2 regions of the Candidatus Enterococcus mangumiae genome follow, and region 1 is predicted to be linked to the other one. Evidence: predicted binding sites of a transcription regulator. Region 1 holds the regulator's gene; the other holds the start of a gene.

Region 1 (4,452 bases):
ACAGGAACTTTTGTACGTTCTACTAGATCAGCTGTCAATTCATCAAATTTCGCACGAGTCAATGTCATTTCTAAATGCAATGGACCTGCATCGCCTGCTGTGATAAATGGCAAGCTGATTTGAGTACTTGAAACACCTGAAAGATCTTTTTTCGCTTTTTCAGCAGCATCTTTCAAACGTTGTAAAGCCATTTTATCTTGACCTAGATCAATGCCGTTTTCTTTTTTGAATTCAGCAACCATGTGATCGATGATTTTGTTGTCAAAGTCATCCCCACCTAAATGGTTGTCTCCAGCAGTAGATAATACATCGAATACGCCATCACCTAATTCAAGGATCGATACGTCAAATGTACCACCACCAAGGTCAAATACTAAGATTTTTTCATCGCGGTCAGTTTTATCTAAACCATAAGCAAGTGCTGCCGCAGTTGGTTCGTTAACGATACGTTCTACTTCTAATCCAGCGATTTTACCAGCGTCTTTTGTTGCTTGACGTTGTGCATCATTGAAGTAAGCAGGAACAGTGATAACTGCTTTTTCTACTTTTTCACCTAGATAGTCTTCGGCAAAACCTTTGATGTATTGTAAGATCATTGCTGAGATTTCTTGAGGTGTATATGATTTACCTTCAACATCTACTTTATAACCAGCTTCACCGATGTGGCGTTTGATTGAAGAAATCGTGTTAGGGTTTGTCACTGCTTGACGTTTTGCTACTTCCCCTACTTGGATCTCACCATTTTTAAATGACACAACAGAAGGTGTTGTACGATTTCCTTCTGGGTTTGCAATGATTTTTGCTTCGTTTCCTTCTAATACAGCTACTGCTGAGTTTGTTGTACCTAAGTCAATACCGATAATTTTACTCATAATAAACGTCTCCTTATCTTATTACAAAGTTGTTTGTTTCTATTCCATCATGACTTTATTGTGCGACGATGACCATTGTTGGTCTCAATACGCGGTCATGTAATTTATATCCTTCTTGTAGCACTTCAACGATCGTATCAGCCGGTAAATCATCCGTTGCCGGTACCGTTTGAACTGCTTGATGCAATGTCGGGTCAAAAGGTTCTCCTTTTGCAGGGATTTTTTCGATCCCTTCTTCCTTCAACGCATGTTTTAAACTTTCAAGTACCATCTCGACACCTTTTTTCAAGCTTGCGCCTTGTTCATCCGAAACTTCTGTCGCTAATGCACGTTCCAAGTTGTCGATCGAAGGTAACAATTTTTTCGCTAAATCTTGTGAGCGGTATTTTTGCAGTTGCTCACGTTCGTTTTTACCACGATTCGCCATATTAGCGATTTCTGCTCGTGCACGTAAAAACTTATCTTCCATTTCATCAAATTCAGCTTGGAGATTCGCAAGTTCGTTTATTTCTTCCTCTTCTGAAACTTCAACTTCTTCTGTTTCTGGATCAACCTGCGTATCATTCAATTCCTGATCTAATTCTTCCTGGTTTTCTTTCATGATGCAGTCTTCCTTTCCTTATTCAGTCAGATGCTTGATCGCTCAGTTCGAAAAAGAACGATCAGTCACTTTTTCGATTGTTAAAAATCCGAACGGTCAAGCGTGCGGTAATAATCAGCAAGCTTGTACGCCAATTCTTTTCGATAGACATCCACGAGGCCTAACATTTTTGAATAAGGCATACTAGTTGGTCCGAGCAATGCAATCGTCCCACGTCCATGGCCAACGATTTCGTAACTCGCTTGGATCATACTCATATTTTGCAATAGATCATTGCCTAACTCCGAACCGATCTTGATGTGTATCTTACTATCCATCGGTACGATCATCTGTGTCAGTTCGTAAGTATCTGTCATAAATGAAAACATTGACTTGAACTGATCCACATCTTGCAGTGGTTCATAATTTAGCAGATTCATTTGGCCACTTACATAAACTTTATCTTCAAACGCATGACTCAAAACTGTGTCGAAGAGATTAGACATCCCTTCTGTCGTTTGGAAATACTTATGTAAGATCATCGGAATCTCCGTACGCAACTTATTGTATACGGTCACTAACGGGTCACCGACCAAACGATCATTGACAATACGAACCATCTTCTCTAAGTCCTGACTACCTAAGTTTTCAGGAAGAGTAAAAACCTGACTTTCCACATTTCCATTGTCTGTCACCACGATCGCAATGACCTGACGACTATTCAATGGTACGATGCGAAAACCGGTCAAACGGCGATCTTTAATCTCGGGTCCTAACGAAAAAGTAGTGTAACTAGTCAACTCAGATAAGATCTCAGCTGATTGCTTGATGATTTCGTTGATTTCATGGAATTCCTTGTTTAAAGACTGTCGAATTTGGTGCAAATCATCATTTGCTACACGAGCAGGTCGTAAGAGATGATCCACATAGTAACGATAACCCAGCGCAGACGGTATACGTCCAGATGAAGAGTGTGTCTTCAATAAAAGACCCTCATCCTCTAAAGCCTTCATATCATTACGGATCGTCGCTGGACTTGCCTCGACTCCTTCCGCCATTAACGTTTTGGAACCAACGGGCACCCCACTACTCGTATAGTTTTGGATGATCAGACGTAAAATATCACTTTGTCGCTGTGTCAACATCTTTCTCACCTCTCATTAGCACTCTTATCTTCTAAGTGCTAACCCACTTATAAATATAGCAAGAAGACCAAAAAGTGTCAAGGAAAAGAACCCACTTTTTTAGCACTCTAACATACAGAGTGCTAACCAATTAATGATTGACTCAAATCCCCTTAAAATCAAGCTTTCTCTCCGTAAAACACTTAGTAAATTTGTTTTTTTATCTATCGGTTATAAAAAATTTAAACAATCAATTAAACACTCGGCAACTCTTTATCCAATAAAAACCGCTCGAATACATTATTCCCCAAAAAAGTTCCCTTTTGTGTCAAATACACTCGATCCTTTTCATTCACTAATAGATCTTCCTCCACTAATTCGTCAAGGACAGATTGATACAACGATTCAAGCGATTGGCCATAACGTGCTAAAAAGTGTTGCTTTTCAATGCCCACTTTTTTTCTTAGCCCAAGAAACATCTCTTCTTCGATTTGATTCTTTCGTGACAACTCTTCTTTTTCCAAAACAGGCAATTCACCTTCACGTAACGGACGTAAATAATGTTGGATCGGCCCCTTGTTGCGATACCGAGTATGGTCCAAATAACCACTTGCTCCTGCACCAAATCCGAAGTAATGGTCATTATTCCAATACATCAAATTATGTTGCGATTCGTGACCAGCTAAGCCAAAGTTGCTGATTTCATATTGATGACGTTGATGTTTCTCCATCGCCTCGATCGTTTCTTCAAACATCCGAGTCTCCGTCTCTTGATCCGGCAGCTGCAATCTCCCTTGCCGAACCCAATTCATGAACATCGTTTTGTTCTCTAAAATCAATGAATATAAGGAATAGTGTGGCAAGTCTAGTGCTAATGCCCGCTCCAATGTATCACGATAGCCTTCTAACGTCTGTCCAGGCAACGCATAAATCAAATCAATGCTGACATTCGAGAAATTTTCCGCCTCTAAAAAACGCATCGTTTCATAGACATCTTCTGCCGTATGCTTTCGCCCAATCTTTTTTAATAAACGATTATCAAACGTTTGGACACCCATTGATAAACGATTTACTCCGTAATTCTTCATAACTTGTAACTTTTCTCTCGTCAAATCACCCGGATTCGCTTCAACCGTAAATTCTTTTCCTTCATTAAAAGGTAAAATCTCTCTTGCGCCAGACAGTAACCGATCTAGCTGCTTCGCCGATAACGAAGTCGGTGTCCCACCACCAACATACAAAGTCTCCAACTCATTGAATGGACGGCGCGCCATCATAATCGCCATTTCTTTTAACAGCATCTCCACATACTCATCGACCGGCTGACCTTCAAGAAACACTTTATTGAAGTCACAGTAATAACAGATATGCTCACAAAACGGGATATGGATATAAGCAGAAACCTTATGTTCTGCGGATTTGTTTGTTTCTTTCATTTGATTTTCTTTCTCCTTACGTCAAAAAGTCGTACTGCTTTTCGACCACTCTTTAAACGGTGTTCAAGTGCCAACTCCTTGAAATAAGCTAGCAATTTTCAAAACATGAAAAGCTGTTTCGAAAATTGCTTTCTTATTATCATCGGAGCTAACCGGCACTTTCACGACCTCTTATATACGCATACTAAACGTATTTAACAAACAAATCCACTAAAAAATCCAAGAATCGATTTCTTGGATTATTTTTTCTTTAGTTGTCGTGGAGACTTGGCTGTAAATTTCCAGTGTGGTTTTCATGATTACTCGGATAGAATAGCTTTTGAAAGTTCATTATTTCATTCTGTTTAAAATCATATACCCTAATGTAGAATCATCTACTTATCGAGACCATAAAACACCCATCAATGATTGTAAAATAACCAATAACGTTCAATGACGCC
Region 2 (4,452 bases), 860 kb from region 1:
AATTGGCTCATCTGACGATGGAAAATATTCTTAAAGAAAAAGATCTGGGCGTTGGATACGATTTCGATGTGTATGATACGGATCCAGATGCTGCAACAGAATTATTCTCCATTTAATCAAGAGTCTGTGACGGTAAATATCAGCGCCTATACAAAAAGCGGTAGATCCGAAAATTTTAAGGAAATTTCGGATCTACCCTTTTTTTGTTTTGTAGAGTTACTTAGATCAAACCTCTTTGTATAGCCAGCTGAACGAAGACAACTAAAGTGTTCATACCAATGTGCGTGATCATTGGCGTCCAGATTCGGCCAGTCGAACGATATTGTAAACTAAAGAAAAATCCTAAAAAGAAGTAGACCAATAAATGCCCATCATTATGTGCCAAGGCAAAAAGGAATGAGCTGACACCCGCACCTACCCAAAAGTTTGTATAATGACCGACGATTCCTAGGATACTCCGACGGAACACAAATTCTTCCATGATTGGTCCTGCTATCGTGGTGGCGATAATAAAAGCAGGGGTGTCTAAAATCAATTGAATGATATTTTGCGTATTTTCAGATGGAGACACTTCTCCAAAAAAAAAGCTCTCGATCATCACGGCGATACTTTGTAAAATCAGAGCAATAAAGATACCGATGATTCCATATAGGAAGATTTTTGAGCGAGAAGCGACAGGTACTTTTGCTTCGATATCAATCGGTTCTTTATGCTTGTAGTACAAGAACCATAGAATCACTGCACCCAAAATATAGGTGATCGTTGTTGCATTGATCAAACCCGATGTTGAATTGACAAGTCCAACCGATGTCAAAAGCAAAGGTGAAACAAATACTAGACCGTAACAAAAAATGCTAAAAAAGCTGTATTTTTTTAATGACATAAAAAACCTCCTTGAGACAAGTGGATAACCAAGTGTAGTCATCTTCCTTGCTCGAATTAAATATAGCTGAAGTAACTTTTCCTCGAACTTTAGTGATTCAATGAAAATATATGTTACTAAACTTTATCTATTTTTCATTATACCATATCGGATTATTTCTCTGATTAGATAGTACTGATCGATTTTTTAGAAGTTTGATCAGCAGTGTTCCCAAGCCAGCTCCTTCAATAGTAAGTCAAAACTTGAAAAAATATGAGAAGCTATTTTCCCGCGTTCTGCCTTAATACTTGGAGCTGAACGGCTTTCTCACAACCTGTGATAAACGGTGTTCAAGAAGCAACACTTCAATAATAAGCCAAAAAAATCAAAAATGAAAAAGCCATTTTCGATTTTTCTGTCTTATTACTCAGTGCTGAGCGCTTCTTTCACAACCTTGATAAACGGTGTTCGCAAAGCTGACCTTCAACATTAAGCTGAAAAATCAAAAAATATGAGAAGCTATTTTCTGATTTTCCAGCTTACTGCTCAGGTCAAAACGCTTTTCTCACAACCTTGATAAACGGTGTTCGAAAGCCAGCTCCTTCAATATTAAGTCAAAACGTGAAAAAATATGGGGAGCTATTTTCCCACATTTTGCCTTAATACTTGGAGCTGGACGGCTTTCTCACAACCTAGTAAAAAAAATTTTTTTCTATGATTTAAAAAGCTTGCAAATGAATAGGAGAATGAGTATTATTAAAAATGTAGGTTAGCACTCGATGTGATAGAGTGCTAATGGATTCAAAAAAAGAGTTATCGGAGGGATTTATCGTGTTAAAACCATTAGGTGATCGCGTCATCATTGAAGTCGCGCAAGAAGAAGAAAAAACTGTTGGAGGAATCGTTTTAGCTTCATCAGCGAAAGAGAAACCTCAAACTGGAACAGTTGTAGCAGTGGGTGAGGGACGTTTGCTAGAAAACGGTGAAAAAGTTCCTACAGCTGTCAAAGCAGGCGACCAAGTAATGTTTGAAAAATATGCCGGTACAGAAGTGAAATTCGAAGGAACAGAATATTTGATCGTCTCTGGAAAAGATATCATGGCGATTGTTGAGTAATTACGAAACAAAAATAATTGATGAGGTGACGAAAAAATGGCAAAAGAATTGAAATTTGCAGAAGATGCACGTGCAGCAATGTTACGTGGTGTAGATAAATTAGCGGATACAGTAAAAGTGACATTAGGACCAAAAGGCCGCAATGTCGTTTTAGAAAAATCATATGGCTCTCCATTGATCACAAACGATGGTGTGACAATTGCAAAAGAAATCGAATTAGAAGATCATTTTGAAAACATGGGTGCAAAACTTGTCTCAGAAGTTGCATCTAAAACAAATGATATCGCTGGTGACGGTACAACAACTGCGACTGTATTGACACAAGCAATTGTTCGTGAAGGCTTGAAAAACGTAACAGCTGGTGCGAACCCATTAGGCATTCGTCGTGGGATCGAATTAGCAACTAAATCAGCAGTCGAAGAATTACACAACATCTCAACTGTGGTTGATTCAAAAGAAGCAATTGCACAAGTTGCGGCTGTTTCTTCTGGTTCAGAACAAGTAGGTCGTTTGATTGCAGATGCAATGGAAAAAGTCGGCAACGACGGTGTTATCACAATCGAAGAATCTAAAGGGATCGAAACAGAATTAGATGTCGTAGAAGGTATGCAATTTGACCGTGGTTACTTATCACAATATATGGTAACAGACAACGACAAAATGGAAGCTGTTTTAGAAAATCCATACTTGTTGATCACTGACAAGAAAATTTCAAATATCCAAGATATCTTACCTTTATTAGAACAAATCTTACAACAATCACGACCTTTATTGATCATTGCCGATGATGTAGACGGAGAAGCTTTACCAACATTGGTATTGAACAAAATCCGTGGTACATTCAACGTTGTAGCTGTAAAAGCACCAGGATTTGGTGACCGTCGTAAAGCAATGTTAGAAGATATTGCTGTCTTGACTGGTGGAACAGTGATCACTGATGATTTAGGGCTAGAATTGAAAGATGCAACAATCGAAAACTTAGGGAATGCTTCAAAAGTAGTTGTGGATAAAGACAACACAACGATCGTTGAAGGTTCAGGCGATAAAACAGCCATCGATGCACGTGTTCAATTGATCAAAAACCAAATCGCTGAAACAACTTCAGACTTTGACCGTGAAAAATTACAAGAACGCTTAGCAAAACTTGCTGGCGGAGTAGCTGTCGTGAAAGTCGGAGCAGCAACTGAAACAGAATTAAAAGAATTGAAACTACGTATTGAGGACGCGTTGAACGCTACTCGTGCTGCCGTTGAAGAAGGTATGGTCTCTGGTGGTGGTACAGCATTAGTGAACGTGATCAACAAAGTAGCAGCAATCGAAGCAGAAGGCGACGTAGCAACAGGAATCAAGATCGTTACTCGTGCGTTAGAAGAACCAATTCGTCAAATTGCTGAAAATGCTGGTTATGAAGGATCAGTCATCGTTGATAAATTGAAAAATGTTGATTTAGGAACAGGATTCAATGCAGCAACTGGTGAATGGGTAAACATGGTGGAAGCCGGAATCGTAGACCCAACAAAAGTAACTCGTTCAGCATTACAAAATGCAGCATCTGTTTCTGCATTACTGTTAACAACTGAAGCAGTTGTTGCAGACAAACCAGAACCAGCAGCACCTGCTGCACCTGCAATGGACCCATCAATGATGGGCGGCATGATGTAGGAGTACTGGTAAAAACATCATATTGTATCGACCTGCTAGAGTCAGCTCTTGACTCTAATAGGTCGATTTTTTTTGCTAAGCAAGGCTATTACAAATTTGGTATCTTTATGGGCAAAAATTTAGGTTTTAGGATTGCTTTATATTACCATGCATGGTTTAATATATGAAAAGATGTTACTGTACGATAACAAATTATCTCTTGTGGAGGAGGTTCAGAATGGCAAATACTGATTTGATGCTCGTTAAGAAAAAGTACACAGTAGAAAAATTCTTACAAGAATTAAAAAAGAGAGTATATCGCAGGAAATTTTCAGTTCATCAGAAGAAGAAATCAAAAAATTGATTACTTGAGAAGTTTTGGATGGACACCAACCATCTTTTTTGAGTACCTTTGCGATAATTTGTCTTACAAAGATTTTTTGAATGGTCCAGTATGTGATTATAATGGAACACCAGGGGATATATGGGAGTTTGGGAAGTACATAAATGAAATCGAATTTTACATAAAAATCAAATCTTATAAAGGAATGAAATGTCTTTCTTTTCATGAGGCAACTATGCCTTGTATTTATCATTTGAGAAGGGTGTAGTAAAGTGAATAATTATTTTTGCGAAGCGTGTGGTATTGATTCAAGTTTTACTAGGACGACGCTTGTAGAGTATACGACGGTGAAAGAATTAGATTTTAAAAATACACACACATATTATAAGTGTGATAAGTGCGGAGAAATGTTTGAACCATTTGATAATTATGATTTAAATTATTTATCTGATTATGAAAAATATTGTGAAATCAAAGGTTTATTGACTTA

The links. Region 1 encodes HrcA, which represses chaperone genes, less so after heat shock. Its sites were predicted from a motif close to TTAGCACTCNNNNNNNNNGAGTGCTAA; they were not measured.
Positions count from the first base shown of each region.
Region 2: the regulator HrcA is predicted to act here: its motif matches at 1,632-1,658, upstream of groES (co-chaperone GroES).

Region 1 covers NZ_CP147250.1:3,039,550-3,044,001, forward strand. The annotation lists gene dnaK (molecular chaperone DnaK) at 1-872, opposite strand, end outside; gene grpE (nucleotide exchange factor GrpE) at 928-1,473, opposite strand; gene hrcA (heat-inducible transcriptional repressor HrcA) at 1,554-2,597, opposite strand; gene hemW (radical SAM family heme chaperone HemW) at 2,831-4,012, opposite strand; gene DOK79_RS14420 (hypothetical protein) at 4,414-4,452, opposite strand, start outside.
Region 2 covers NZ_CP147250.1:629,375-633,826, reverse strand. The annotation lists gene DOK79_RS03160 (MBL fold metallo-hydrolase) at 1-116, shown strand, start outside; gene DOK79_RS03155 (CPBP family intramembrane glutamic endopeptidase) at 221-883, opposite strand; gene groES (co-chaperone GroES) at 1,694-1,978, shown strand; gene groL (chaperonin GroEL) at 2,015-3,640, shown strand; gene DOK79_RS03140 (hypothetical protein) at 3,858-3,983, shown strand; gene DOK79_RS03135 (type II TA system antitoxin MqsA family protein) at 4,310-4,452, shown strand, end outside.